One region of the Streptomyces sp. NPDC048002 genome, then DNA from elsewhere that is predicted to be linked to it. Evidence: riboswitches for the same ligand, from Rfam matches in the RefSeq annotation. Region 1 holds a riboswitch; the other holds the start of a gene.
The links. Region 1 has a riboswitch for glycine ahead of gcvP (aminomethyl-transferring glycine dehydrogenase). Riboswitches for the same ligand answer to the same signal wherever they lie in the genome.

Region 1 (14,215 bases):
GGTCCGACAAGATCATTGTGGATGCCTTGCGAGCCGCGGAGCGGCCTGACTACGCTCGGTCGTCATCGCGGTGAACCGGGGGTGCATGGGGGACGTCCGGCGAGGGCATGAGCTTGCGGGGGGTCGGCGCACCGAATGGGTGGTGCGTGGTGGAAACTGTCTGGTGGACAGGGACGTTGTGAGGATGTCCGGGTCGGCCGGAGTGTGCAGTCAGGGTTCGTCCTGCCCCACGGGCGGGTCTGTTTCAGTCAAGGGGAATCGCCCGTGAAGTTGTTTGCGAAGTTGTTCGGCAAGAGCGCGCGAGAGGGCAATGACAACGCCACCGCCCGTCATCGCGCACAGCCTGACGCGGAGGGCCAGCGGCCCCTGTTCAGGGACCAGGTGGGTGGTCAGGGCGCGCCGTCGGTTGACCCTGCTCAGGCCGGCGGCATAGGTTTCGGGCAACCGTCAGCCTCAAGTGCGGGTGGAGGGTTTTCCGCCGACCCGTACGCGTCCAACGCCCCGGTGGGGCAGCCGCGGCAGGAGGATCCGTCGATGTCGGCCCTGGTGTGCACGAGGTGCGGTAACCGCAACGCGGAGAACAGTCGCTTCTGTTCCAACTGCGGTGCGCCGCTGCGGGCGGGTGCCGTGCCCGAGCGTCCGTCCGAGACCACCTCCACGATCTCCATCTCCGGTCTTGAGGCCTACGACGCCGAGGTCACCGGCCAGACGCAGATCCCGGCGCTGTCCCCCGAGGCGCAGGCGGCCGTCGAGGCGCTCCCGCTCGGCTCCGCGCTCCTGGTGGTGCGCCGGGGTCCGAACTCGGGCAGCCGCTTCCTGCTCGACGGCGACCTGACCACGGCCGGCCGTCACCCGCAGAGCGACATCTTCCTGGACGACGTCACGGTCTCCCGGCGGCACGTGGAGTTCCGCCGGAGCCCGGACGCCTCGTTCACGGTCGCCGATGTGGGGAGTCTGAACGGCACGTACGTCAACCGCGAGCGGATCGACCAGGTCGCCCTGTCCAACGGCGACGAGGTGCAGATCGGCAAGTACCGGCTGGTCTTCTACGCGAGCCAGCGGGGCTACTGACCCTCCCCGGAGTTGGTCCATGCTTCACACACCGAGCGGCGGTGCCGGACACGGCACCGCCGCCACGGACAGCGGGCTGATGAGCATCGGCACGGTCCTGAACGCGCTGCGCGACGAGTTCCCCGAAGTCACCATCTCCAAGATCCGCTTTCTGGAGTCGGAGGGCCTCATCGAGCCGCAGCGGACTCCTTCGGGGTACCGCAAGTTCAGCGTCGGCGACGTCGAGCGGCTCGGCCATGTGCTGAGGATGCAGCGGGACCACTATCTGCCCCTGAAGGTCATCAGGGAGCATCTGGACGCCATGGAGCGGGGCGAGGCGGTCGTGCTGCCGTCCGTGGGCCGTCAACGCGACGCGGAGGCCGCGGAGGAGTTCGCCGACGCCCGGACGGCGGCCCGGATCGGCCGGGCCGAGCTGCTCGCCGCCGCCGAGATCGGTGAGCCGGAGCTGAAGGAGTGGGAGTCCTACGGGCTGATCGCTCCGCTGCCGGACGGCGCGTACGACGCCGAGGCGGCCACCGTGGCCGCGCTCGTCGCGGAACTGGGGCGCTTCGGGATCGAGCCGAGGCACCTGAGGGTGATGAAGGCCGCCGCCGACCGTGAGGCCGGGCTGGTGGACCAGGTCGTCGCGCCGCTCAAGCGCCATCGCAACCCGCAGACCAGGGCGCACGCCGAGGCGCGCACCAAGGAGCTGGCGGGGCTCACGGTCAAGCTGCACGCCGCGCTGGTGAAGACGGCTCTCGGGGTGCGGCTGCCCTGAGCGGCCCGCCGGGCGGGCCGGATCGGGGCCCGTTTCCGGCCCGACTACCCAAACATCCCGAGCACGGCCTAGGGTTGCTGTGTGAACGAGCTCGATGTCGTAGGTGTCCGGGTCGAAATGCCCTCCAACCAACCGATCGTGCTCCTGCGCGAAGTGGGAGGCGACCGCTACCTCCCCATCTGGATCGGGCCGGGTGAGGCGACGGCCATCGCCTTCGCCCAGCAGGGCATGGCCCCCGCGCGACCGCTGACCCACGACCTGTTCAAGGACGTGCTGGAGGCCGTCGGCCAGGAGCTGACCGAAGTGCGCATCACCGATCTGCGCGAAGGCGTCTTCTACGCCGAGCTGGTCTTCGCCAGCGGGGTCGAGGTGAGCGCGCGCCCGTCCGACGCGATAGCGCTCGCCCTGCGCACCGGAACGCCCATCTACGGCAGTGACGGGGTGCTCGACGACGCGGGCATCGCGATCCCGGACGAGCAGGAGGACGAGGTGGAGAAGTTCCGCGAGTTCCTCGACCAGATCTCGCCCGAGGACTTCGGCACCAGCAGTCAGTGAGACGCCGGCGCGGGTGTCCCGCCGTGACCGCCCGTGGCGGGCGTCGGCTCGGAACCACGGCAATTGCCACCGGCCAGTGAGAGCGTCCTGCGGCCCGCCCGGAGCGCATTCGGCTAGCCTTTCCCCGCGGTGGGGCACGGGAAACCACTCCTAGGGTGATTATCACTCGGCGTGCCGAGTGTGGCGATCGTTGACGCACCCCTGGTGACTGCCTACCGTCGTGAAGGCAGGTCAAGGACGGAGGTCGGCGTGAGAAGCAGCGGCGACGGTACGGCTGGGGGTGCCCCCGGACGCGGTTTCGGGGAGAGCGGTCCGTACCCTCCCCCGGGCTCACGGTTCCGCCCGAACGGGGGATACCCCCAGCCGGGTGGTTCGGCCGAGCGCGCCCCGCAGCTGTCGGCGGCCGTGCCGAGCGGCGGAGGGGCGACGTCCATGGCGTCCGAACAGATCGGCTATCGCGGCCCGACGGCCTGCGCGGCAGCCGGAATCACCTATCGGCAGCTGGACTACTGGGCGCGCACCGGGCTCGTGGAGCCGAGCGTGCGGCCCGCGCACGGGTCGGGGACGCAGCGGCTCTACAGCTTTCGGGACGTCGTCGTCCTGAAGATCGTCAAGCGTTTCCTGGACACCGGGGTCTCCCTGCAGAACATCCGCACCACGGTCCAGCACCTGCGGGAGCGGGGTTTCCAGGACCTGGAGCGCATGACGCTGATGAGCGACGGTGCCACGGTCTACGAGTGCACCTCGCCCGACGAGGTGCACGCGCTGCTCCAGGGCGGTCAGGGCGTCTTCGGGATCGCCGTCGGAGTGGTGTGGCGGGACGTGGAGAGCGCGCTGTCCCAGCTGCACGGCGAGCGGATCGACACCGGGGAGACGCTGGTCGGCCAGAACCCGGCGGACGAGCTGGCGCGACGCCGCAACCGGGCCGTCTGAGACGGGCCGGGGCGCCCGGACTGCCCGCCGGGCCGGGGTGCCCGGTCGGTGGCCCCCGTTGTCAGTGGCGTAGGGCAGCATCGGAGGGGTGAGAAGCGCTCCCACGATCCTGCATCTGGACATGGATGCCTTCTTCGCCTCGGCGGAGCAGGCGTCCAAGCCCAGTCTGCGCGGGAAACCGGTCGTCGTGGGCGGGCTGGGGCCGCGCGGAGTGGTGGCGACGGCCTCGTACGAGGCCCGGGTCTTCGGGGTCAATTCGGCGATGCCGATGGCGCAGGCGCGGCGGCTGGTGCCGAACGCCGCGTACCTCGTGCCGCGCTTTGCGTTCTACCGGTCGATCAGCGAGCAGGTCATGGGGCTGCTGCGGGCGCTGTCGCCGCTGGTGGAGCCGCTCAGCCTCGATGAGGCGTTCGTCGATCTGGAGGCCGGGGGAGCGGCCTGGGACGCCGACTCGGCCCGGCTGACGGGCGTACGGCTGCGCGCCGACATACGGGCGGTCACGGGGCTGACGGGGTCGGTGGGGCTCGCCGCGTCCAAGATGCTCGCGAAGATCGCGTCCGAGCAGGCCAAGCCGGACGGTCTGGTGCTGATCGAGCCGGGCTCGGAGCGGGCGCTGCTCGCGCCGATGTCCGTGCGGACCCTGCCGGGCGTGGGGCCCGCCACCGGGGACCATCTGCGGCGGGCCGGGATCCACACGGTCGGCGAGCTCGCTGAGGCCGGCGAGGACGAACTGGTGCGCATGCTGGGCAAGGCGCACGGGCACGCGCTGTACGCCATGGCGCTGGCGCGTGACGAGCGGGCGGTGGTGGCCGAGCGGGAGACGAAGTCGGTGTCGGTGGAGGACACCTACGACGTCGACATCCATGACCGCGTGCGGGTGGGGCTGGAGGTGCAGCGGCTGGCCGACCGGTGTGTGCGGCGGCTGCGCGGGGCCGGGCTGTCGGGGCGGACCATCGTGCTGAAGGTGCGGCGCTACGACTTCTCGACGCTCACCCGGTCCGAGACCCTGCGCGGGCCCACGGACGATCCGGCGGTGGTGCGGGAGGCGGCCGCGCGGCTGCTGGAGTCGGTGGACACCACGGGAGGCGTGCGCCTGCTCGGGGTCGGGGTCAGCGGGCTCGCCGACTACACCCAGGAGGACCTGTTCGCGCAGGCCGCGGGGGAGCTGGAGACGGCCGAGGACACGGAGGACGGCGAGCGGGAGCCCGGCGGTGGTGCGGGTGACGCCGAGGCGCCGAGGGAGCGGCGGTGGGCCGCCGGGCACGACGTACGCCACGCCGAGTACGGGCACGGCTGGGTGCAGGGGAGCGGTCTTGGCCGGGTCACCGTGCGGTTCGAGACGCCGGACTCCGAGGTGGGGCGGGTGAGGACGTTTCGCGTGGACGATCCGGAGCTGGCGGCGGCGGAGCCGTTGCCGCTGGTGGCGGCCCGGCCCGGAGCCGCGGTGGACGGGGCCCGCCCATGAGACCGAGGAGTTCGGGGAGGGAGGGGGCCGACCGCGCCCGCCCGTGCAGGAAGCGCGCCGGCCGCCGCCACCCGTTCGGCTCAGCGGTCCGGGAGAAGAGGGTCAGGTGTCCGCGTCCTCGGTGCCCGCCAGTTTGCCGAAGTCGTGGTCGGAGGGCGGGGGTGAAGTGATGTCCAGACCGTAGTGGTGGTACAGCTGGAGTTCCTGTTCCGGGGAGAGGTGGCGTCCCACCCCGAAGTCGGGGGCGTCCTTGATCAGGGAGCGTTCGAAGGGCACGTGCAGGGTGCCCTCGACCAGTTCGCTGGGCTCCAGCGGGACGAAGGCGTCCCGGCTGAACAGGCCGGTGCGTATGGCCGCCCACTCCGGTATGCCGGTCGCGTCGTCGAGGTAGATCTCGTCGATCGTGCCGATCTTCGTCCCGTTCTGGTCGAAGGCCTTGCGGCCGATCAGGTTGCGCGGATCGATGTCGGTCTGCACGGGCCCTCCACTTGCTCGCGAATCATCCGTAAGCACTACAAAAGAGCACATCGGGTGAAGCGGCCACTCGAACGCCCGGCCATTGACCTCGCTGGTACGCTTCAAGCGGCTGCTGACCCCGTGCGGGAGAGTCCTTCGGACACCATCCGGAGGCGCCGAAGGAGCAAATCCTCCCCGGAATCTCTCAGGCCCACGTACCGCACGGACGAGGTCACTCTGGAAAGCAGAGCGGGTGTCGACGGTGTCCGCTCTCACCGACGGTGAAAGCCGGGTGCCCTTCGGGGGCCCGGTGAAGCTCTCAGGTTGAGATGACAGAGGGGGAGGCCGTCCGGGTACCCGTGCCGTGGTGCCCCCCGAAGGTCGTGTCAGACCAGGAGGCCTCCGCAATGACCGCCCACCGCATTCCTCTCTCCGAGCTCGAGTCGGGCATCCCCTTCGAGCAGCGTCACATCGGACCTGACCAGGAAGCCCGGGCCAAGATGCTCGCCCAGGTCGGATACGGCTCGCTGGACGAGCTCACCGCCGCCGCGGTCCCGGATGTGATCAAGAACGCCGACTCGCTCGCGCTGCCGGGTGCCCGTTCCGAGGCCGAGGTGCTCGCCGAGCTGCGTGCGCTCGCCAACCGCAACCAGGTGCTCGACTCCATGATCGGGCTCGGTTACTACGGCACCTTCACCCCGCCGGTCATCCTGCGCAACGTGATGGAGAACCCGTCCTGGTACACGGCCTACACGCCGTACCAGCCGGAGATCTCGCAGGGGCGCCTGGAGGCCCTGCTGAACTTCCAGACCGTGGTCGCCGAGCTCACCGGGCTGCCCACCTCCGGCGCCTCGCTGCTGGACGAGGGCACGGCCGCCGCCGAGGCGATGGCCCTGTCCCGGCGCATGGGCAGGAACAAGAAGGGTCTGTTCCTGATCGACGCGGACGCGCTGCCGCAGACGATCGCGGTGATCGAGACGCGCGCCGAGCCGACCGGCGTCGAGGTCGTCGTCGCCGACCTCAGCGACGGCATCCCCGCCGAGATCGCCGCGCGTGAGATCAACGGCGTGCTGATCCAGTACCCCGGCGCCTCCGGTGCCGTGCGGGACATCAAGCCCGTCATCGAGCAGGCCCACGAGCTCGGCGCGCTCGTCACCGTCGCCGCCGACCTGCTCGCGCTGACCCTGCTGGCCTCGCCGGGCGAGCTGGGCGCCGACATCGCGGTCGGCACCACGCAGCGCTTCGGTGTCCCCATGGGCTTCGGCGGTCCGCACGCCGGTTACATGGCCGTGCACGAGAAGTTCGCGCGCAGCCTTCCCGGGCGGCTCGTCGGTGTCTCCGTCGACGCCGACGGCAACAAGGCCTACCGGCTGGCGCTCCAGACCCGTGAGCAGCACATCCGCCGGGAGAAGGCGACCAGCAACATCTGCACCGCGCAGGTGCTGCTCGCCGTCATGGCCGGCATGTACGCCGTGTACCACGGGCCCGACGGCCTGAAGGGGATCGCCGGCCGGGTCCACCGGTACGCCACGATCCTCGCCGCCGGCCTCACCGCCGGCGGGGTCGAGGTCGTCCACGGCGCCTACTTCGACACCATCACCGCGCGCGTGCCCGGACGGGCCGCCGAGGTCGTCGCCGCGGCCCGCGCCAACGGCGTCAACCTCCACCTCGTCGACGCCGACCACGTCTCCGCCGCCTGCGACGAGACCACCGGCCGGGCCCAGCTGGCCGCCGTGTGGAGCGCCTTCGGGGTCGAGGGCGACGTCGAGGCACTGGACGCGAGCACCGCGGACGCGCTGCCGCAGGCTCTGGTGCGCGAGGGCGAGTTCCTCACCCACCCGGTCTTCCACCAGCACCGTTCCGAGACCGCGATGCTGCGCTACCTGCGCCGGCTCGCCGACCGCGACTACGCGCTGGACCGCGGCATGATCCCGCTGGGCTCCTGCACCATGAAGCTCAACGCCACGACCGAGATGGAGCCGGTCACCTGGCCCGAGTTCGGGCAGCTGCACCCCTTCGCGCCCGAGGAGCAGGCCGAGGGCTACCTCACGCTCATCCGCGAGCTGGAGGACCGTCTCGCCGAGGTCACCGGCTACGACAAGGTCAGCCTCCAGCCGAACGCCGGGTCGCAGGGCGAGCTGGCCGGACTGCTCGCGGTGCGCGGCTACCACCGCGCCAACGGCGACGAGCAGCGCACCGTCTGCCTCATCCCGTCCTCCGCGCACGGCACCAACGCGGCCAGCGCCGTGATGGCCGGGATGAAGGTGGTCGTGGTGCGGACCGCCGAGGACGGCGAGATCGACGTCGAGGACCTGCGGGCGAAGATCGAGCAGTACCGCGACGAGCTGTCGGTGCTGATGATCACGTACCCCTCGACCCACGGTGTGTTCGAGGAGCACGTGGCGGACATCTGCGCGCAGGTGCACGAGGCCGGCGGGCAGGTCTACGTCGACGGCGCCAACCTCAACGCGCTCGTCGGGCTCGCCAAGCCGGGGCACTTCGGCGGCGACGTCTCGCACCTGAACCTGCACAAGACCTTCTGCATCCCGCACGGCGGCGGCGGTCCGGGTGTCGGCCCGGTCGGTGTCCGCGCGCACCTGGCGCCGTACCTGCCGAACCACCCCATGCAGCCGAGCGCCGGGCCCGAGACGGGTGTGGGGCCGATCTCGGCGGCGCCGTGGGGCTCGGCCGGCATCCTGCCGATCTCCTGGTCGTACGTCCGGCTGATGGGCGGCGAGGGGCTCAAGCGGGCCACCCAGGTCGCCGTGCTCAGCGCCAACTACATCGCCAAGCGGCTGGAGCCGCACTTCCCGGTGCTGTACACCGGTCCGGGCGGACTGGTCGCGCACGAGTGCATCATCGACCTGCGCCCGCTGACCAAGGCGACCGGCGTCAGCGTCGACGACGTGGCCAAGCGCCTGATCGACTACGGCTTCCACGCGCCGACCATGTCCTTCCCCGTCGCCGGCACGCTGATGATCGAGCCGACGGAGTCCGAGGACCTGATCGAGCTGGACCGGTTCTGCGAGGCGATGATCGCCATTCGCGGGGAGATCGAGAAGGTCGGTTCCGGCGAGTGGGCCGCGGACGACAACCCGCTGCGCAACGCCCCGCACACCGCCGCCTCGCTGGGCGGGGCGTGGGAGCACGGCTACAGCCGCGACGAGGCCGTCTTCCCGGCCGGGGTCTCGGCGGCCGACAAGTACTGGCCGCCGGTGCGCCGGATCGACCAGGCCTTCGGTGACCGCAACCTCGTGTGCTCCTGCCCTCCGCTGGACGCCTACGAGGACTGATCCGCGGTAGCGCGTGACGGGCTCCGCCCGGGCTGTTTCCGGCCCCGGCGGAGCCCTTTCCCGTATCAGGGGGTGGCCAGGGAGATCTCGGTCGACTTGATCAGGGCCACGACGGGGGTGCCGGGGGCCAGGCCGAGTTCGGTGGCCGCGTCCGTGGTGATGGCGGAGGTGAGGTCGCCGCCGGTCGTCGTGATCCGCACGGTGGTCATGGCGCCGCCCGTGGCGACGGAGCTGACGGTGCCCGGGAGCTGGTTGCGGATCGACAGGCCCGCCACGGGGGTGGTCGCCAGGGAGACCTCCGTCGACTTCACCAGGGCCCGCACCTCGGAGCCCGTGGACAGGGAGAGCTCCTCGGCGGCCTCCCGGGTGATCGCGGCGGTGAGGTGGTGGCCTCCGGGCAGGTCCACCTTGACCGTCGCCATCACCTCGCCGGGGGTGACGGCCGCGACGGTGCCGGGCAGTTGGTTGCGGATGCTCAGGGGCATGGGGCGCCTCGCCTTCGGGCGGGATGGGGGGCGTCCCACGGTATCCGCGCGAGGGTTTTGGTCCCGGTACGCGGGGGCTTGCGTCGCCCGAGGTGTCAGGTGCGGTCGATGTGCACGTTCGTCGACTTCACCCGGGCCGTGGCCTCCATGCCGACCTCCAGGCCCAGCTCCTCGACCGCCTCGCGGGTGAGGAGGGAGACCAGCCGGTGGGGGCCCGCCTGGATCTCCACCTGAGCCGCCACGTCCCCCAGCTTGATCGCCGTGACGATGCCGGGGAAGGCGTTGCGGACGGAGGTGTACGAGGTCTCCTCGTCGGGCGAGGCGGACGTCCTGGCCAGTTCCACGGAGAACGCGGCCAGGTCCCGCCCGTCGATGAGGCGCCGGCCGCTGTCGTCGCGGTGGGTGGCCACACGGCCCGCGTCCGCCCAGCGGCGGGCGGTGTCGGGGCTGACGCCGAGGAGTCGTGCGGCCTGGCCGATGGTGTAGGACTGCATGCCGGTCACGATATTGCGTCAGCGTCAGCGTCAGTGTGTGCGGGACGCGGGCGTCGGTCCGCGCGGTCCCGGGCCGCAGCCCGTGTGGTCCCGGGCCGCAGCCCGTGTGGATCCGGGTCTTAGCCCGTGTGGATCCGGGTCTCAGCCCGTGTGGACCCGGGTCTCAGCCCGTGTGGACCCGTCGGCGGCGGCCCCGGTCCGGTTCGGCCTCGCGCAGGACCTCGCGGGTCACGGGGGCCACCTCGCCCTGCCCGAAGAGGAAGAAGCGGAGGACGTTGGCGAAGGGACTGCCCTCGGTCCACTCGAAGTAGATCTGCGGGGTGCGGCCCGTCGTGTCGCGGACGGGCAGGAGGAGGGCGGCCAGCGCGTCGGGGATGGAGGAGGACTCCAGATCACCGGTGTGAACCTGCGCGGCATCGTCGACTCGGCGAAGGCCTTCATCGTGCCGACCGTCGTGTTCGTCGGGTCGATCCTGGTGCTGATCACGGTGGGCCTCTTCCGGGCCGCGCCCGTCAGTACCGCCACGGCCGACGGACACGCCTCCGTCCTCGCCGACAACGCGACCACCGTCGGCGCGCTGCTCCTGCTGAAGGCGTTCGCCTCCGGATGCAGCGCCCTCACCCGCGTCGAGGCCATCGCCAACGCCGTCCCCTCCTTCCGCGTCCCGCGCGCGAAGTCGGCCCAGCACGCCGAGGTCGCCCTCGGCCACAACTGGGCCTTCTACGTCGTCCAGTTCGCCACCGTGGTGCTGCTGGCGCTGTCCGCCAACACCTCCCTCGGCGGCCAGCCCGTGCTGCTGAAGCTGCTCGCCCGCGACAACTACCTCCCGCACGTCTTCGCCCTCAAGGCCGACCGGCAGGTCCATCGGCACGGGGTTCTCACGCTGGCCGGTGTCTCGGCCGCGCTGATGGTGTTCTCCGGCGGCGACACCAACACCCTCGTGCCGCTCTTCGCGATCGGTGTCTTCGTCGGCTTCACCATCGCCCAGGTCGGCATGGTCCGGCACTGGCGACTGCACCGGGGTCCGGGATGGGAGGGCAAGGCGCTGCTCAACGGCTTCGGCGGGCTCCTCACCGGTGTCTCCGCGGTCGTCGTCACCGCGACCACGTTCGAGGAGGGCGCCTGGCTCGTGGTCGTCGCCCTGCCCCTGCTGGTGCCGGCCTTCGAGACCGTGCACCGCGCCTACGGCCGCATCGGCGAGCGGCTCGGTCTGGGGCAGGTGCCCGAGGCCCCGCACCGCGAGCGCGCGGTGGTGATCGTGCCGGTCTCCTCTCTGTCCCGGCTGGCCTCGGAGGCCCTCACCGCGGCCCGCTCCCTCGGCGACGAGGTCCGCGCGGTCACCGTCTGCCACCCCGACGCCGAGGACCGGGCCGCGCTGCACGCCCTGGAGCGCGCGTGGGCCGAGTGGGATCCCGGGGTGCCCCTGGTCCGGCTGGACTGCGCGCGCCGTTCCCTGGGCCGCCCCATCGCCGCCTACGTGCGTGAGGTGGGCGCCGTCGAGCCGGCCACCCGCGTCACCGTGCTGATACCGGAGACCGAGCCGGAGCACGTGTGGCAGCGGCTGCTCCGGAACCCGCGCGGCGCCGTCGTCGCCCACGCCGTGCGGCGGGAGACCGACGCGGTGATCTGCCGGCTGCGGTTCCGGCTGCGCTGAGGCGCCCGGCGCCCCTCTCCGAGCCGGAGACACCCCTCTCCGAGCCGGAGACACCCCTCTCCGAGCCGGAGACACCCCTCTCCGAGCCGGAGACGTCCCTGGTCGAGCCGGAGACGTCCCTGGTGGGTGGCCCACGCGGGGCCGTGGCCGCCCTCGGCGTCAGAGTCCCGTCAAGGCGGCGCGGTGCCCCGTAAGGGACCCGTCAACGACGGTCGTTCTCGGCCGCAGAAGCGGTTTCCTCTAACCGTTCCTGTTCCACCGAACCTCACACTCCAGGAGTTCACGATGGCCGATCTGGCCTTCGTCGTCACCACGATCGCGGCTGTCGCGCTGGTGGTCCTCGTCGCCAAGGGGGTGGCGAAGCTGTGACTGCCGAGAACATCGTCGGCCTCGTGGTCGCCGCCGCCCTGCTGGGCTATCTCGTCCTCGCCCTTGTCTTCCCGGAGAGGTTCTGAGAGCGGCCATGGGTCCCGTACTCGCCGGCGTCCTCCAGCTGCTCGCTCTCATAGCGGCGCTGGCCCTCGCCTACGTTCCCCTTGGCAACTACATCGCCAAGGTCTACACCTCCGAGAAGCACTGGCGTGTGGAGAGGTGGATCTACCAGGGGATCGGAGCCGACCCCGACACCGAGATGCGCTGGCCCGCGTACCTGCGCGGCGTCCTCGCCTTCTCCGTGGTCGGCATCCTCTTCCTCTACGGACTCCAGCGGCTCCAGGGTGTCCTGCCCGGCTCGCTGGGCTTTTCCTCGATCGACCCGGACCAGGCGTTCAACACCGCCGTGTCGTTCGTGACCAACACCAACTGGCAGTCGTACTACGGCGAACAGGCCATGGGCCACGTCGTGCAGACCGCCGGTCTCGCCGTGCAGAACTTCGTCTCCGCGGCCGTCGGCATCGCGGTCGCCGTCGCCCTCGTCCGGGGCTTCGCCCGATCCCGCACCGGTGAGCTGGGCAACTTCTGGGCCGACCTGGTGCGCGGCACCGTCCGGATCCTCGTGCCCCTCGCGGCCGTGGCCGCGGTCGTGCTGGTCGCCTGCGGCGTCATCCAGAACTTCTCCGGCATCCACGAGGTCGGCCAGTTCATGGGCGGCACGCAGGAGTGGAACGGCGGAGCGGTCGCCTCCCAGGAGGCCATCAAGGAGCTGGGTACCAACGGCGGCGGCTACTTCAACGCCAACAGCGCCCACCCCTTCGAGAACCCCACCCCGTTCTCCAACCTCTTCGAGATCTTCCTGATCCTCGTCATCCCGTTCTCCCTGACCCGCGCCTTCGGCGTGATGGTCGGCTCGGTGAGGCAGGGGTACGCGATCCTCGCCACGATGGGCACCGTCTGGCTCGGTTTCGTCGGCCTGATGATGTGGACCGAGTTCGCCCACCACGGCCCGGCCTTCGAGCTGGCGAACGGGGCGATGGAGGGCAAGGAGCTGCGCTTCGGGGTCGGCGCCTCGTCGGTCTTCGCGACCTCCACGACCCTCACCTCGACCGGCGCGGTGGACTCCTTCCACTCCTCCTTCACGGGCCTCGGCGGCGGTATCACCATGCTCGGCATGATGCTGGGCGAGATCGCGCCCGGCGGCGTCGGCTCCGGCCTCTACGGCATGCTGATCATGGCGATTATCGCGGTGTTCATCGCCGGTCTGATGGTCGGCCGGACGCCCGAGTACCTGGGCAAGAAGATCGGCACCCGCGAGATCAAGCTGGCGGCCTGCTACATCCTCGTCACCCCGGCGCTGGTGCTGGTCTTCACCGCCTTCGCGATGGCGCTGCCCACCCCGGCGAACTCGATGACCAACAGCGGGGCGCACGGATTCTCCGAGATCCTCTACGCCTATACGTCCGCCTCGAACAACAACGGCTCGGCCTTCGCCGGTCTGAACGCGGACACGCAGTGGTTCAACAGCACCCTCGGCCTGTGCATGCTCTTCGGCCGCTTCCTGCCGATGGTGTTCGTCCTGGCCCTGGCCGGCTCGCTCGCCGAGCAGAAGCCGGTTCCGGTGACCGCGGGCACGCTGCGTACCGAGAAGCCGCTGTTCACCGGTCTGCTGGTGGGAGCGATCCTCATCATCACCGGTCTCACCTACTTCCCGGCCCTCGCGCTGGGTCCGCTCGCCGAAGGGCTGGCGTGATGACCACCGACGTACAGAAGCAGGACTCCATGTCCACTCCCACCCTGGCGCCGCACCCTGACGCGCCCACCGGGCACAAAACGCCCGAGGGCCGTGTCGGCGCGGGTCTGTTCGACCCCAAGCAGCTGATCAAGTCGCTGCCGGACGCCTTCCGCAAGCTCGACCCGCGGATCATGATCAAGTCCCCCGTGATGTTCGTGGTCCTCGTCGGCTCCGTGCTGACGACCCTGTTCTCCTTCAAGGACCCGGGGGACTGGTTCGGCTGGACGATCAGCGCCTGGCTGTGGCTGACCGTGATCTTCGCCAACCTGGCCGAGGCGGTCGCCGAGGGCCGCGGCAAGGCCCAGGCGGACACCCTGCGCAAGGCCAAGACCGACACCGTGGCCCGCAAGGCCGACGGCACCGTCGTCGCCGGCACCGAGCTGACGACAGGCGACCTGGTCGTCTGCGAGGCCGGCGACGTCATCCCCGGCGACGGTGACGTGATCGAGGGCGTCGCCTCCGTCGACGAGTCGGCGATCACCGGTGAGTCGGCGCCCGTCATCCGGGAGTCCGGCGGCGACCGCTCCGCCGTCACCGGCGGCACCAAGGTCCTCTCCGACCGCATCGTCATCAGGATCACGACGAAGCCGGGCGAGACCTTCATCGACCGGATGATCAACCTGGTCGAGGGCGCGGCCCGGCAGAAGACACCGAACGAGATCGCCCTGAACATCCTGCTGGCCTCGCTCACGATCGTCTTCCTGCTGGCCGTCGCCACCCTGCCGCCGTTCGCGAACCACGCGGGCACCGACCTGACCATGGTCGTGCTGGTGGCGCTGCTGGTCTGCCTCATCCCGACCACCATCGGCGCACTGCTCTCCGCCATCGGCATCGCGGGCATGGACCGGCTGGTCCAGCGCAACGTGCTGGCGATGTCCGGGCGCG
Region 2 (14,215 bases), on a different contig from region 1:
ATGATGCCGCCGCGCGGGCCGCCCAGCGTCTTGTGGGTGGTGGAGGTGACCACATGGGCGTGCTCGACCGGGTTGGGGTGCAGCCCCGCCGCGACCAGACCGGCGAAGTGCGCCATGTCGACCCACAGGTACGCCTCGACCTCGTCGGCGATCCGGCGGAACTCGGCGAAGTCCAGCTGCCGCGGGTACGCCGACCAGCCGGCGATGATCACCTTCGGGCGGTGCTCCTTGGCCAGGCGCTCCACCTCGGCCATGTCGACCCGGCCGGCCTCGTCGACGTGGTAGGCGACCACGTCGAACTGCTTGCCGGAGAAGTTCAGGCGCATCCCGTGGGTGAGGTGACCGCCGTGCGCCAGGTCCAGGCCGAGGATCGTGTCGCCCGGCTTGGCCAGCGCGAAGAGCGCGGCCTGGTTGGCGGAGGCACCGGAGTGCGGCTGGACGTTGGCGTACTCGGCGCCGAACAGCTCCTTGACCCGGTCGATGGCGATCTGCTCGGTGACGTCGACGTGCTCGCAGCCGCCGTAGTACCGGCGGCCGGGGTAGCCCTCGGCGTACTTGTTGGTGAGGACCGAGCCCTGCGCCTCCATGACCGCGACCGGGGCGAAGTTCTCGGAGGCGATCATCTCCAGCGTGGACTGCTGGCGGTGCAGCTCGGCGTCGACCGCGGCGGCGACGTCCGGGTCGAGCTCGTGCAGCGACGTGTTCATGGCGGACATATGTCTTCGACTCCTCAGCCGGCGGAAAAGGCGGTGTACTCGTCGGCGGAGAGCAGGTCGGCCGGCTCCTCCGTGACGCGGACCTTGAACAGCCAGCCGCCCTCGAAGGGGGCCGAGTTCACCAGGGACGGGTCGTTCACGACGTCCTCGTTGATCTCGGTGACCTCGCCCGAGACCGGGGAGTACAGGTCGCTGACCGACTTGGTGGACTCCAGCTCGCCGCAGGACTCGCCCGCGGTCACCGTGGAGCCGGCCTCGGGGAGCTGGGCGTAGACGACGTCACCGAGCGCGTTGGCCGCGAACTCCGTGATGCCGATCGTCGAGACGCCGTCCTCGGCGACCGACAGCCACTCGTGCTCCTTGCTGTAGCGCAGCTGCTGGGGGTTGCTCATGGCCTGAATTCTCCTGTACGCGGGGAGGTGCTGACGAAGGGGGGACTGCCGTGGGCGTGCGTGAGCAGCGGTGATGTGCTCAGCATCACCTACGGCGACTACTTCTTGCGCTGGTAGAACGGCAGCGCCACGACCTCGTACGGCTCGTGGCTGCCCCGGATGTCCACGCCGACCCCGGGGGTGCCCGGCGCGGCGTGCGCGGCGTCGACGTAGGCCATGGCGATCGGCTTGCCCAGGGTGGGGGAGGGGGCGCCGGAGGTGATCTCACCGATGACCCGGCCCCCGGCGACGACCTGGTACCCGGCGCGCGGGACCCGGCGGCCCTCGGCGACCAGTCCGACCAGGACCCGCGGCGGGTTCTGCCCGGTTGCGGCGGCCTCGGTGAGCGCCTCGCGCCCGACGAAGTCGCCCTCCTTCTCGAACTTGACCACGCGGCCGAGCCCGGCGTCGAAGGGGGTCAGCGAGGTGGTCAGCTCGTGCCCGTACAGCGGCATGCCCGCCTCCAGGCGCAGCGTGTCCCGGCAGGACAGGCCGCAGGGGATCAGGCCGGCGCCCTCGCCCGCCTCGGTGAGCGCCTGCCACAGCTCCACCGCGTGCTCGGGCTTCACGAACAGCTCGAAGCCGTCCTCGCCGGTGTATCCGGTGCGCGCGATCAGCGCCGGCACGCCCGCGACGGTGCCGGGGAGCCCGGCGTAGTACTTCAGGCCGTCGAGGTCGGCGTCGGTGAGCGACTTGAGGATGCCGGGGGACTCGGGGCCCTGGACGGCGAGCAGCGCGTAGGCGTCGCGGTCGTCGCGGACCTCGGCGTCGAAGCCGGCGGAACGGTCCACCAGGGCGTCCAGGACGACCTGGGCGTTGGAGGCGTTGGCGACGACCATGTACGCGGTCTCCGCGAGCCGGTAGACGATCAGGTCGTCCAGGATGCCGCCGTCGGACTGACAGATCATGGTGTAGCGGGCGCGGCCGACGCCGACCGAGCCGATGTTGCCGACCAGCGCGAAGTTCAGCAGTGCGGCGGCCTGCGGTCCGGTCACGGTGATCTCGCCCATGTGGGAGAGGTCGAAGAGGCCGGCCCGGGTGCGCACGGCGTGGTGCTCGTCGCGCTCGGAGCCGTAGCGCAGGGGCATGTCCCAGCCGGCGAAGTCGGTCATCGTCGCGCCGAGCGAGCGATGCAGGGCGTCGAGGGCGGTACGGCGGGGTTCGGTACTGCTCATCGGTCGGTCGTCTCCCAGGGCATGACGGGCGAGGTCGTTCCTCCCCATCTGTCATCGGAACCTGAGAGGTTCGCCATGACCATCTGGACATGGCTTGCACCTTGGGTGGGGCCCCGGCTGAGGGGCCCGCTTTTCAGATGTGCCTCGCCCGCGCGGTAGGGGGGCCTGAGAGATTCAAGGGAGGGACTTGCTCCTTCGGCGCCCCAGCAGAAGGCTGGGGACTCTCCCGCGCGGATTCGAACGGCCGGTATGCAGTTGGCGCGGACATCATTGCATGGCCGAGGGGTATCGGGGCAGGCCGCATCTGTAACCGGCTTGTGGCGGTACGCATACGAAAAAGCTGAAGATCGCCCGTTACCTTCTCTTTACGTTCAGTGGGAAGGGGGCTCCCGACCCCGGAGGAGGACGATGACGGTGAACAGGACCACGGCCTGTGCGACGACCGCGGGTATCGCGCTGCCCGAGCAGCCCGCCGCCCCGGCCGTCGAGGCACGGGCCGCGCGCCCCGCGCGGGTCGTCCGCGACCTGCGGGAGCGGGACGGCCGCAGCCCGCACGCCCTGCTCTTCGGCCCGAAGGACCTCGTGGTGATCACCGGTCTGCCCGGCAGCGGCAAGTCCACCCTGATGCGGCGGACGGTCAAGGGCCCGCGGATCGACTCCCAGGACACCCGGGACCGCTGGGACGCCCGCATGCCCCGCCACCTGCCCTACGCCGTCTACCGTCCCCTCGTCCGGCTCGCCCACTACGCCGGCCTGTGGCGCGTCCTGCGGTCCGGTGAAGGCGTCGTCGTGCACGACTGCGGCACCCAGGCCTGGGTGCGCGGCTGGCTGGCCCGCGAGGCGCGGCGCCGCGGCGGCTCCCTGCACCTGCTGCTCCTCGACGTCACCCCGGACCAGGCGCTCCAGGGCCAGCGCGAGCGCGGTCGCGGTGTCTCGCGGTACGCGTTCCTGCGGCACCGCTCGGCGGCGGGCCGGATGCTGCGCGCGGTCCAGGAGGGGGAGCTGCCGCCGGGGTGCGGGTCGGCGGTGCTGATCGACCGGGACGCGGCGAGCGCGCTGCGCCGGATCGGGTTCACGGGCTGAGGGTTCACGGGCCGGGGGGCTCACGGGCTGAACCCGGCGCCCTCTTCAGGCGCTAGCCTTTGAGCCACAGCAGCGGTTCACGGCAGGCGGTCGAAGAGATGGACTTCCCGGCGGATCTCCCCGCGGACTTCCCGGCGCAGGCACACCCCCATCCGCACGGCGGATGGCCCGGCAACGAGTTGGAGGAGGTGCTCTCCGCCTCCCTCGGCGTGCCCTCGGCGGGCGGCCGGATCATCGAGGTCCTCGGGCGCAGCTACCTCTGGGTCCCGCTCCCGTCGGGCGGCGGCCCGGACAGCGGCCCGCTGGACCTGCCCACGCTGGAGATCGCCGGGCAGGCGTTCGTGCCGGTCTTCAGCTCCGAGGAACAGTTCCGCCAGGTCGTCGGCGGCCATATGTCGTTCACCATCGCCCCGGCGGTGGAGTTCGCCCGGGGGCTGCCCCCGCAGGTCGGCATCGCCGTCAATCCGGACGGTGTGGTCGGCATCCCCCTGCCGCCCCCCGCGGTGGCGGAACTGTGCCGGGTGGGCCGCACGCCCCTGGACGGCCCCGCGAGCGGCGGCCGGGTCAAGCTCTACGAACCGGACTGGCAGGACGACCCGGTCGACTTCCTCGCCGCGGCCTCCGCCGAGTTCGCGGCGACCGGCGTGGTCACCACCGCCCGCCGCTGCCTCGCCGACGTCGAGACGGCGGACCCGGTGATGTTCATCGGGGTCGAGCTGTCCCACTGGGAGGGCGAACTGCGCACGGCCCCCCTCGACGCGCTGGGCCGCGCCCTGGGCAGGGTCCCCACGAAGTGGCCGGTCAACCTGATCCTGCTGGACATGGCGGCCCAGGACCCGGTGGCCCTCTGGCTCCGCGAAAGGGTCCGCCCCTTCTACACCCGGGACTAGCGCGACCGACTCGGGGGCGCGAGGCTGCGTCGATGTGCGGCTCCGCCGCGCGGGCGCGAGCCACGACGCAGCCTCGCGCCCTCAGGACGGCGACAAGTCCCACCCCCGCAGGCGGGCTTAAGCTAACCCCACAGCTCGGTCGGAGAAAAATGAAGGGGCGGTACAGGTGAGCGCCAGCGGCATCGCGGCCGGGCAGGTCGAGCACATGCTGCGCCAGGTCACGCCCGGGCGTTACGACGCCTACGAGGCGCTCCTGCGCGCGCTCGCGACCCCTAACTCCGGCCAGATCTGGATGCTGCTCTGGCACGGCCAGTCCGGCTCCCCGGACGCCCAGTACGGGAACATGGAGGTCGACGGCCACGGCTACGCCCCCTGTGTCACCTCCGCCCAGGAACTGTCGGCCAGTGGCTGGAACCGCAGCTACGAGGTGGTCGACGGACTCGACGTCGCCCGCACGCTGTACCCGGACCACTACGGCCTCTGGCTGAACCCGCACGCCCAGGGCGGCGGCGTCGGCATCCCCTGGCTCGATCTGCGCCGGATCGCCACCGGCCTGGACCGCCAGCCCGCCGGCCCGCTCAGCCTGTCGGAGCCCGGTATCGAGATCCCGCACTTCTACGCCCTGCTCGCGCAGAACGCCCACCGCACCCCCGCGGTGCGCGCCCTGCGCCGCGCCTGGGTGCAGCCGGCGCTGGGGGCGCCGTATCTCGCCATCGGCCTGGAGGTGTACGACACCAGCCCGCAGGCCGTGGACTCGGTACGCGCGATGATGCAGCAGTCCATCGGCGCCGTCCCGGACGGGTTGCCGGTGTCGACCGTGGCCATGTCCGACGAGTTCGACCCGGTGGCCCTGTGGATGCGGGCGAAGGCCCGCCCGTTCTACGACCGTGAGGCGCACGCGGCCCAGGCGCCGGCCGCCGGCTACGGCTACCCGCCCGTGCACGGCGGTTACTGACGGTGTGAGACCTGCCGTCGCTCGTGAAGCCGACACCTTCCGGCCTTCACGCACCCGGCACATTTCTGCGCGCGTAGATGACGCTCGAAATCGGCACATGTCCGAAGTGTCATAACTCCCCCACGTCCGCCCTCCGTTGTCTGCCGTTCGGATAACGGAATCCCTCGTTAAGCATCACGGTTGCGCATACTTTCGCCGTCAGATCTGGCGGGTGATCGCGATGACGCTGAAGACTCGCGATTCATACACAGAACCAACGGTCCTGTGTTCGACGTGAGTCGAGAGAACTGCCGGGCCAGCGGGGTGCATCATCTGCGGCCGCCGCCCGGCCCGCTGATTGAAAAAAGCCGCTGACAGCGGCGGGCGTAGGCCGGTCACCACCGGCGAGAGGGGTCGGGTCACTGTGACCGCACCGATCGAGACCACCGGCACAGCCGAGGCGCAGCCGGAGGCTGTGCTCATCGGCGCCGACAAGGCGAAGATCGAGGGCCGTTCCCTTGGACAGATCGCCTGGAGCCGGTTCAAGAAGGACAAGGCCGCCGTCATCGGTGGTGTCATCGTCGTCCTGCTGGTTCTGCTCGCGGTGCTGTCCCGACCCATCCAGGCACTGTTCGGTCTCGACCCCAACGCCTTCAACCAGGATCTGATCGACCCCAACACCTCGCTGCCCACCGGGGACTTCGGCGGGATGAGCGCGGACCACCCGCTGGGCGTGGAGCCCAAGTTCGGGCGCGACATCGCCACCCGCATCCTCGAGGGTTCCTGGGTGTCCCTCGTCGTGGCGTTCGGGGCCACGATCCTGTCCAACACGATCGGCACCGTCCTCGGTGTGATCGCCGGCTACTACGGCGGCCGGGTGGACACCATCATCAGCCGCCTGATGGACACCTTCCTGGCCTTCCCGCTGCTGCTGTTCGCCATCTCCATCTCGGCGACGCTCCAGGGCGGTGCGTTCGGCCTGGAGGGCCTGCCGCTGCACATCACGGTGCTGATCTTCATCATCGGTTTCTTCAACTGGCCGTACCTGGGCCGCATCGTCCGCGGCCAGACCCTGGCCCTCCGGGAGCGCGAGTTCGTCGACGCCTCCCGCGGCATGGGCGCCAAGGGGCCGTACATCCTCTTCCGGGAGCTGCTCCCGAACCTGGTCGGCCCGATCATCGTCTACTCGACGCTGCTCATCCCGACGAACATTCTCTTCGAGGCCAGCCTGAGCTTCCTCGGTGTCGGCATCCAGCCCCCGCAGGCGTCGTGGGGCGGCATGCTCAACGAGGCGGTCGACTTCTACGAGGTCGACCCGCAGTTCATGATCGTGCCCGGCCTCGCCATCTTCGTCACCGTCCTGGCGTTCAACCTGCTCGGCGACGGACTCCGTGACGCTCTCGACCCGCGCAGCCGCTGAGGTGCGGCCGCGTCGAGAGCCCATCAAGTTTCCAACTATGGAGGGGAAGCAGACCATCATGCGAAGGTCAGCGCTGGCCGCCATCGCGGCCATCGGCACCGTCAGCCTGGTTCTTTCGGGTTGCAGCAAGGCCGATGACAACAAGGACAACGGCGACGGCAACAGCAAGTCGGCCGGCGCCAACGCGGCGACCAAGGGTGTCGTCAACGCCTCGACCGCGAAGGGGGGCACCGTCACGTACGAGTACTCGGACGTGCCGGACTCCTTCGACCCGGGCAACACGTACTACGGCTACATGTTCAACCTCAGCCGTCTGTACGCCCGCCCGCTGATGACGTTCAAGCCCGCGGCCGGCGACGCCGGCAACGAGCTGGTCCCGGACCTGGCGGCGAGCCCCGGTGAGCCCAGCGACGGCGGCAAGACCTGGACGTACAAGCTGCGTGAGGGCCTCAAGTACGAGGACGGCACGCCGATCACGTCCGCGGACGTCAAGTACGCGGTGGAGCGCTCGAACTTCGCGCGTGACGTGCTCTCCCTCGGCCCCAACTACTTCCAGCAGTTCCTCGAGGGCGCTGACAAGTACAAGGGCCCGTACAAGGACAAGAGCGACAAGGGCATCTCGTCCATCGAGACGCCGGACGACACCACGATCGTCTTCAAGCTCAACCGCGCCTTCCAGGAGTTCGACTACCTGGTCGCCAGCCCGCAGACGGCTCCGGTGCCGAAGGCCAAGGACACCGGCGTCGACTACGTCAAGAACATCGTGTCCTCCGGCTCCTACAAGTTCGAGAGCTACGCGGAGGGCAAGGAGGTCGTCCTCGTCCGCAACGAGAACTGGGACGCCGCGACCGACCCGCTGCGCAAGCAGTACCCGGACAAGATCGTCGTCAAGCTGAAGGTCAACGCCGAGACCATCGACCAGGACGTCATGGCCGGCAAGGCCATCGACCTCGGTGGCGGTGGCGTCCAGGCCGCGACGCAGGCGAAGGTCGTCAACTCCGCCGACCTGAAGGCCAGCACGGACAACACCTACGGTGGCCGTCTGGTCTACATGGCCATCAACACCCAGGTCGCGCCGTTCGACAAGGTCGAGTGCCGCAAGGCCGTGCAGTACGCGGTCGACAAGGTCTCCGTCCAGACCGCCCTCGGCGGCCCGATCCGCGGTGACATCGCCACGACCGTCCTGCCGCCGGACATCCCGGGTTACCAGAAGTCCGACCTGTACGCCACCACGGACAGCAAGGGCGACGTCGCCAAGGCCAAGGAAGAGCTGAAGGCCTGCGGCGAGGACACCATCAAGACCAACATCTCCGCGCGCAGCGACCGCCCGCAGGAGATCGCCGCCGCCACCGCGATCATCAACTCGCTGAAGGCGGCCGGGATCGACGCGACGCTGAAGCAGTACCCCTCGGGCAAGTACTTCACCGACTCCGCGGGTGTGCCGAAGTTCAACAAGAAGGAGAACATCGGCCTGCACATGATGCAGTGGGGTGCCGACTGGCCCTCCGGCTACGGCTTCCTGCAGCAGATCCTGCACGGTGACGCGATCGGCGAGTCCGGCAACACCAACCTGTCGCAGCTCGACAACGCCGACGTGAACTCCATGCTGGAGGAGGCGATCGGTACCGAGGACGCCGCCAAGCGGAACACCCTCTACGCCGAGATCGACAACAAGACCATGGAGGAGGCGGCCCTCGTTCCGCTGTCCTACTTCAAGGTCCTGCTGTACCGCCCGGACGGCTTCACCAACCTGGTCTCCACGGCGGCCTTCAGCGGTCAGTACGACTACCTCAACATCGGCACGACCCAGAAGTAGCCCCGGAAGGCAGGTGAAGGCATTGGTGTCCGCGGGCCGCGAGGCCCGCGGGCACCAGCGCCGATCCCCGTGATCTCGTATATCCTCCGCCGGACGGTCGCAGCGGTGATCCTGCTGCTGGTCGTCACCGCGGTCACCTTCGCGATCTTCTTCCTGTTGCCCCGGCTCGCCGGCCAGACGGCCGACCAGCTGGCTCAGCAGTACATCGGGAAGAGCCCCTCGAAGGCAGACATCGCAGCGGTCAAGCAGAACCTCGGTCTCGACCAGCCCGTGTACGTCCAGTACTGGGACTTCATCAAGGGGATCGTCTCCGGCACCACCTATGACCTGGGCCCCACCACGGCGCAGTGCAACGCGCCGTGCTTCGGCTACTCCTTCAAGGCGCACGTCGAGGTCTGGCCGGAGCTCACCGCCCGTCTCCCGGTCACGCTGTCGCTGGCCGCCGGCGCCGCCGTGATGTGGCTGCTGGGCGGTATCACCGCCGGTGTGATCTCCGCGCTGAAGCCGCGCTCCCTGTCCGACCGCGTGTTCATGGGCATCGCGCTCGCGGGTGTCTCGCTCCCCATGTTCTTCACCGGTCAGCTCGCGAAGTTCCTCTTCACGTTCCAGTGGCCGATCTTCGGCCGCGAGTACGTCCCCTTCACGGAGAACCCCTCGCAGTGGGCCAACACGCTGTTCCCGGCGTGGTGTTCGCTCGCGCTGCTGTACTCCGCCATCTACGCCCGTCTCACCCGCTCCGGCATGCTGGAGACGATGAACGAGGACTTCATCCGCACCGCGCGCTCCAAGGGGCTGCGTGAGCGGAACGTCGTCGTCAAGCACGGGCTGCGGGCCGCGCTGACCCCGATCATCACCGTCTTCGGCATGGACCTCGGACTGCTCCTGGGCGGTGCGGTGATCACGGAGAGCGTGTTCTCGCTGCACGGCATCGGGGAGTACGCGGTGCAGTCCATCCGGGACAACGACCTGCCGCCGATCCTCGGCGTCACCCTGTTGGCCGCCTTCTTCGTGGTGCTGGCAAACTTCCTGGTGGACCTGTTGTATGCCGCCGCCGACCCGCGGGTGAGGATCTCGTGACCGAACTCTCCAAGACCGCTGCCGCCGTGGGCGAGCCCGTCAAGGCGGGTTCCGACGAGCCCAAGGCCTTCCTTGAGGTCCGCGACCTCAAGGTGCACTTCCCGACCGACGACGGCCTGGTCAAGTCCGTCGACGGGCTCAGCTTCAAGCTGGAGAAGGGCAAGACGCTCTCCGTCGTCGGCGAGTCCGGCTCGGGCAAGTCGGTCACCTCACTGGCGATCATGGGTCTGCACCGGCTCGGCGCGCGCGGCAAGAACGTGCAGATGTCCGGCGAGATCTGGCTCGACGGCAAGGAACTGATCTCTGCCGACCCGGACGAGGTCCGCCGGCTGCGCGGCCGCGAGATGGCGATGATCTTCCAGGACCCGCTGTCCGCGATGCACCCGTACTACACGATCGGCAACCAGATCGTGGAGGCGTACCGCGTCCACAACGACGTCAGCAAGAAGGTGGCGCGCACCCGGGCCATCGAGATGCTCGACCGCGTCGGCATCCCCGAGCCCGCCAAGCGCATCGACGGCTACCCGCACGAGTTCTCCGGCGGTATGCGCCAGCGCGCCATGATCGCCATGGCCCTGGTGAACAACCCCGAGCTGCTCATCGCGGACGAGCCGACGACCGCCCTGGACGTCACCGTCCAGGCGCAGATCCTCGACCTCATCCGGGACCTGCAGAAGGAGTTCGGCTCCGCGGTCGTCATCATCACCCACGACCTCGGCGTGGTCGCCGAGATCGCCGACGACGTCCTCGTGATGTACGGCGGCCGGTGCGTGGAGCGCGGTCCGGTCGAGGACATCTTCGAGCGCCCGCAGCACCCGTACACCTGGGGCCTGCTCGGTTCGATGCCCCGCATCGACCGGGAGACCTCCGACCGGCTCATCCCGGTCAAGGGCCAGCCGCCGAGCCTCATCAACGTCCCGTCGGGCTGCGCGTTCCACCCCCGCTGCCCGTACGCGGACGTCCCCAAGGGCGACGTCACCCGTACCGTGCGCCCCGAGCTCGCGCAGGTCGCCACCGGACACTTCTCCGCCTGTCACCTCTCTCCGGAGGACCGCACGCGGATCTGGACCGAAGAGATTGCGCCGAAGCTGTGAGTGAGACGAAGAAAGCGGACGTGACCGTCCCGGCACAGGCGTCGGCGCCCCTCGCGGAGCGCGAGGTGCTGCTCAAGGTCGAGGGCCTGCAGAAGCACTTCCCGATCCGCAAGGGTGTGCTCCAGCGCCAGGTCGGCGCGGTCAAGGCGGTCGACGGCATCGACTTCGAGGTGCGCAAGGGCGAGACCCTGGGCGTCGTCGGTGAGTCGGGCTGCGGCAAGTCGACGATGGGCCGCGTCATCACCCGGCTCCAGGACCCGACGGGCGGCTCGATCCACTTCGAGGGCAAGGACATCACGCGGCTGAGCACCGCCGGGATGCGTCCGCTGCGGCGGGACATCCAGATGATCTTCCAGGACCCGTACGGCTCCCTGAACCCCCGGCACACCATCGGCTCGATCGTCTCGGCGCCCTTCCGGCTCCAGGGCGTGGAGCCCGAGGGCGGGGTGAAGAAGGAGGTCCAGCGCCTGCTGGAGCTGGTCGGCCTCAGCCCCGAGCACTACAACCGCTACCCGCACGAGTTCTCCGGCGGTCAGCGCCAGCGCATCGGCATCGCCCGCGCGCTCGCCCTGAAGCCGAAGCTGGTCGTCGCGGACGAGCCGGTCTCCGCGCTGGACGTGTCGATCCAGGCGCAGGTCGTGAACCTGATGGACGACCTCCAGCAGGAGCTGGGCCTGACGTACGTGATCATCGCGCACGACCTGTCCGTCGTCCGCCATGTCTCGGACCGGATCGCGGTGATGTACCTCGGCAAGATCGTCGAACTCGCCGACCGCACCGCGCTGTACGAGTCCCCCATGCACCCGTACACCAAGGCGCTGATGTCCGCGGTGCCGGTGCCGGACCCCAAGCGCCGGGGCGCCAAGAGCGAGCGCATCCTGCTCCGCGGTGACGTGCCGTCGCCGATCGCGCCGCCCTCCGGCTGCCGCTTCCACACGCGGTGCTGGAAGGCGACGGAGATCTGCAAGACGACCGAGCCGCCGCTGCTGGAGCTGCGCCCCGGTCAGCAGGTCGCCTGCCACCACCCGGAGAGCTTCGCGGACCAGGCCCCGCAGGACACCGTGCTGCTGACCGCCGCGAAGGAGGCGGCGGAGCTGGTGGCCGACGAGGTGCTCGCGGAGTCCGCCGAGACCTCGGCGGCGGTGGCCGCGGCGGTCGCGGAGGAGTCCCCTGCGGAGGAGTCCCCTGCGGCTGAGTCCGCTGAGGCTGTGTCCCCTGCGGAGGAGACCGCCACGGAGACTCCCGCCGAGGACACGGAAGCCAAGGGCAAGACCGACAAGTAAGACCAGTAGTACAAGCTGCATCGAGCCCTCGCCTTGCAATGAAAGGCGGGGGCTCGTTCTTGGGTGAGAATGTTCGAGTGCTCCAGCAACTCTTCACCCCGTCCGTCCAGCACACGCTCGACCTGATCGGCATCTTCGTCTTCGCCATCTCGGGCGCCCTGCTGGCGGTCCGCAAGAACTTCGACGTCTTCGGTATCGCCGTCCTCGCCGAGGTCACGGCCCTGGGCGGCGGCCTCTTCCGGGACCTGGTCATCGGCGCCGTACCGCCCGCGGCCTTCACGGACCTCGGGTACTTCCTGACGCCGATGCTCGCGGCCCTCCTGGTGTTCTTCCTGCATCCGCACGTGGAGCGCATCCAGGTCGGCGTCAACGTCTTCGACGCGGCCGGACTCGGCCTGTTCTGCGTCACCGGCACGACCAAGGCGTACGAGTACGGCCTCGGCCTGACCGCCTCCGCCGCCCTGGGCCTGGCCACCGCGGTCGGTGGCGGTGTACTGCGCGACGTGCTCGCCAACGAGGTGCCCTCACTGCTGCGCTGGGACCGCGACCTCTACGCGGTGCCGGCGATCGTCGGTGCCGCGATGGTCGCCCTGTGCATCCGCTACGACGCCCTCACGCCCCTCACCAGCGGAATCGCCGTGGTCACGGCCTTTGCGCTGCGGCTGCTCGCGATGCGGTACCACTGGCGGGCGCCCCGGGCCTGGAACCGCCGTTCGACCGTCCGTGAGGAGTAGCCGGACGGGGTGGCTGACGGGGTGGGATCTGAAAAAGCTACCGCTTAGTAGTTAGCTGTTGTACGGTTCATCCATGCCAGAAGCAGCGCCCACGCGGGCCACGATCGGTGACAGCGAGTTCGACCGCGACACCGCGCTCACCCGGCGCGAGCCCGGGGTCTACGACATCGACCTGTCCGCCGGCTGGACCATCATCAGCGCCGTCAACGGCGGCTACCTGCTGGCCGTCCTCGGCCGGGCGCTCTCCGACGCCCTGCCGCACGCGGACCCCTTCACCGTCTCGGCGCACTACCTCACCGCCTCACAGCCCGGCCCGGCGGTCGTGCGCACCTCCGTGGTCCGCACCGGCCGCACGCTGTCGACCGGCCAGGCCTCGCTCTTCCAGTACGACGACCAGGGCCGGGAAGTCGAACGCATCCGCGTCCTCGCCTCCTACGGCGACCTCGACACCCTCCCCGACGACGTCCGTACGACGGCCCTGCCGCCCGCCATCCCGTCGATGGACCAGTGCTTCGGCCCGCAGGACAGCCCCGCGCCCGTCCCCGGCAGCTCGGCCATCGCCGACCGGCTGATGATCAAGCTGGACCCCGCCACCCTCGGCTGGGCCCTCGGAGCCCCCTCCGGCAAGGGCGAGATGCGCGCCTGGTTCGGACTGGCCGACGGCCGGGACGCGGACCCCCTGTCGCTGCTCCTCGCGGTGGACGCGCTGCCGCCGACCGCCTTCGAACTCGGCATCAAGGGCTGGGTCCCGACGGTGGAGCTGACGGTCCACGTCCGTTCCCGCCCGGCCCCCGGGCCGCTGCGGATCTCCATCACGACCCGCAACCTGGCCGGCGGCTTCCTGGAGGAGGACGCCGAGGTCTGGGACAGCGCGGACCGACTGGTGGCCCAGTCCCGGCAGTTGGCGCGGGTCCGGCTGGGCTGAGCACCGGGCCGACTTGGAACGCCCTTTGCCCGGCTGACAGGGTGGCGACAGCGGAGCCCCAAGCAGCCCTTAAGTGCGATTGGTTGAGTGCCGTTCTCAGCACTCCCTCATCGTTCTTGGAGCTGTCCTTCATGATGCGTGCGCGTCTCCTCCCCGCGGTGGCCCTGCTGGCGCTCTCGCCGCTGGCGCTGACGGCCTGCGGTTCCGACGACTCCTCGTCGTCCTCGGACACGGGCACCTCCGCCGAGAACTGCGAGCGGCCGTCCGGGATGCCCAGCGGTGGCCCCTCGGGGATGCCGAGCGGGGCGCCTTCGAGGATGCCGAGCGGGGCGCCTTCGGGGATGCCCGGCGGGGGTCCCTCCGGCTCGCCTTCCGCAATGCCCTCGGGCATGCCGTCCGGGATGCCCAGCGGCGGTCCCTCGGGGATGCCGAGCGGCGGTCCCTCGGGGATGCCGAGCGGCGGCCCCGGTGGCGGCCAGGGCGGCTGTGGCGGTCCCGGTGGCCAGGGCCAGCAGGCGCAGCAGGGCTGACTCCCGCGGCGTACCCACGACAGGGGCGGCGCACCCGGTTCGGATGCGCCGCCCCCGCGCGTTCGTCCGGCGGGTGGGGGCGGCGTACCCGGTCAGCCGAGCCAGTG

Region 2: linked by a shared signal. The riboswitch ahead of gcvT (glycine cleavage system aminomethyltransferase GcvT) and the one ahead of gcvP (aminomethyl-transferring glycine dehydrogenase) in region 1 are both predicted to bind glycine.

The regions. Positions count from the first base shown of each region.
Region 1 is NZ_JBEZNL010000028.1:5,528-19,742, forward strand. Features, by position in the region: gene AB0E07_RS27975 (DUF881 domain-containing protein) at 1-74, shown strand, start outside; gene AB0E07_RS27980 (FHA domain-containing protein) at 136-1,071, shown strand; gene AB0E07_RS27985 (MerR family transcriptional regulator) at 1,091-1,828, shown strand; gene AB0E07_RS27990 (bifunctional nuclease family protein) at 1,910-2,383, shown strand; gene AB0E07_RS27995 (MerR family transcriptional regulator) at 2,633-3,316, shown strand; gene AB0E07_RS28000 (DNA polymerase IV) at 3,405-4,781, shown strand; gene AB0E07_RS28005 (PRC-barrel domain-containing protein) at 4,884-5,258, opposite strand; glycine riboswitch at 5,372-5,468, shown strand; gene gcvP (aminomethyl-transferring glycine dehydrogenase) at 5,645-8,530, shown strand; gene AB0E07_RS28015 (TOBE domain-containing protein) at 8,596-9,015, opposite strand; gene AB0E07_RS28020 (helix-turn-helix transcriptional regulator) at 9,111-9,509, opposite strand; gene AB0E07_RS28025 (APC family permease) at 9,682-11,163, shown strand; gene AB0E07_RS28030 (hypothetical protein) at 11,347-11,532, shown strand; gene kdpF (K(+)-transporting ATPase subunit F) at 11,529-11,618, shown strand; gene kdpA (potassium-transporting ATPase subunit KdpA) at 11,627-13,288, shown strand; gene kdpB (potassium-transporting ATPase subunit KdpB) at 13,288-14,215, shown strand, end outside.
Region 2 is NZ_JBEZNL010000031.1:51,325-65,539, reverse strand. Features, by position in the region: gene glyA (serine hydroxymethyltransferase) at 1-716, opposite strand, end outside; gene gcvH (glycine cleavage system protein GcvH) at 731-1,108, opposite strand; gene gcvT (glycine cleavage system aminomethyltransferase GcvT) at 1,207-2,322, opposite strand; glycine riboswitch at 2,466-2,561, opposite strand; gene AB0E07_RS29550 (AAA family ATPase) at 2,731-3,405, shown strand; gene AB0E07_RS29545 (enhanced serine sensitivity protein SseB) at 3,504-4,295, shown strand; gene AB0E07_RS29540 (enhanced serine sensitivity protein SseB C-terminal domain-containing protein) at 4,462-5,250, shown strand; gene AB0E07_RS29535 (ABC transporter permease) at 5,654-6,649, shown strand; gene AB0E07_RS29530 (ABC transporter substrate-binding protein) at 6,687-8,465, shown strand; gene AB0E07_RS29525 (ABC transporter permease) at 8,535-9,542, shown strand; gene AB0E07_RS29520 (ABC transporter ATP-binding protein) at 9,539-10,636, shown strand; gene AB0E07_RS29515 (dipeptide ABC transporter ATP-binding protein) at 10,633-11,919, shown strand; gene AB0E07_RS29510 (trimeric intracellular cation channel family protein) at 11,997-12,653, shown strand; gene AB0E07_RS29505 (thioesterase family protein) at 12,727-13,578, shown strand; gene AB0E07_RS29500 (hypothetical protein) at 13,710-14,108, shown strand; gene AB0E07_RS29495 (TetR family transcriptional regulator) at 14,201-14,215, opposite strand, start outside.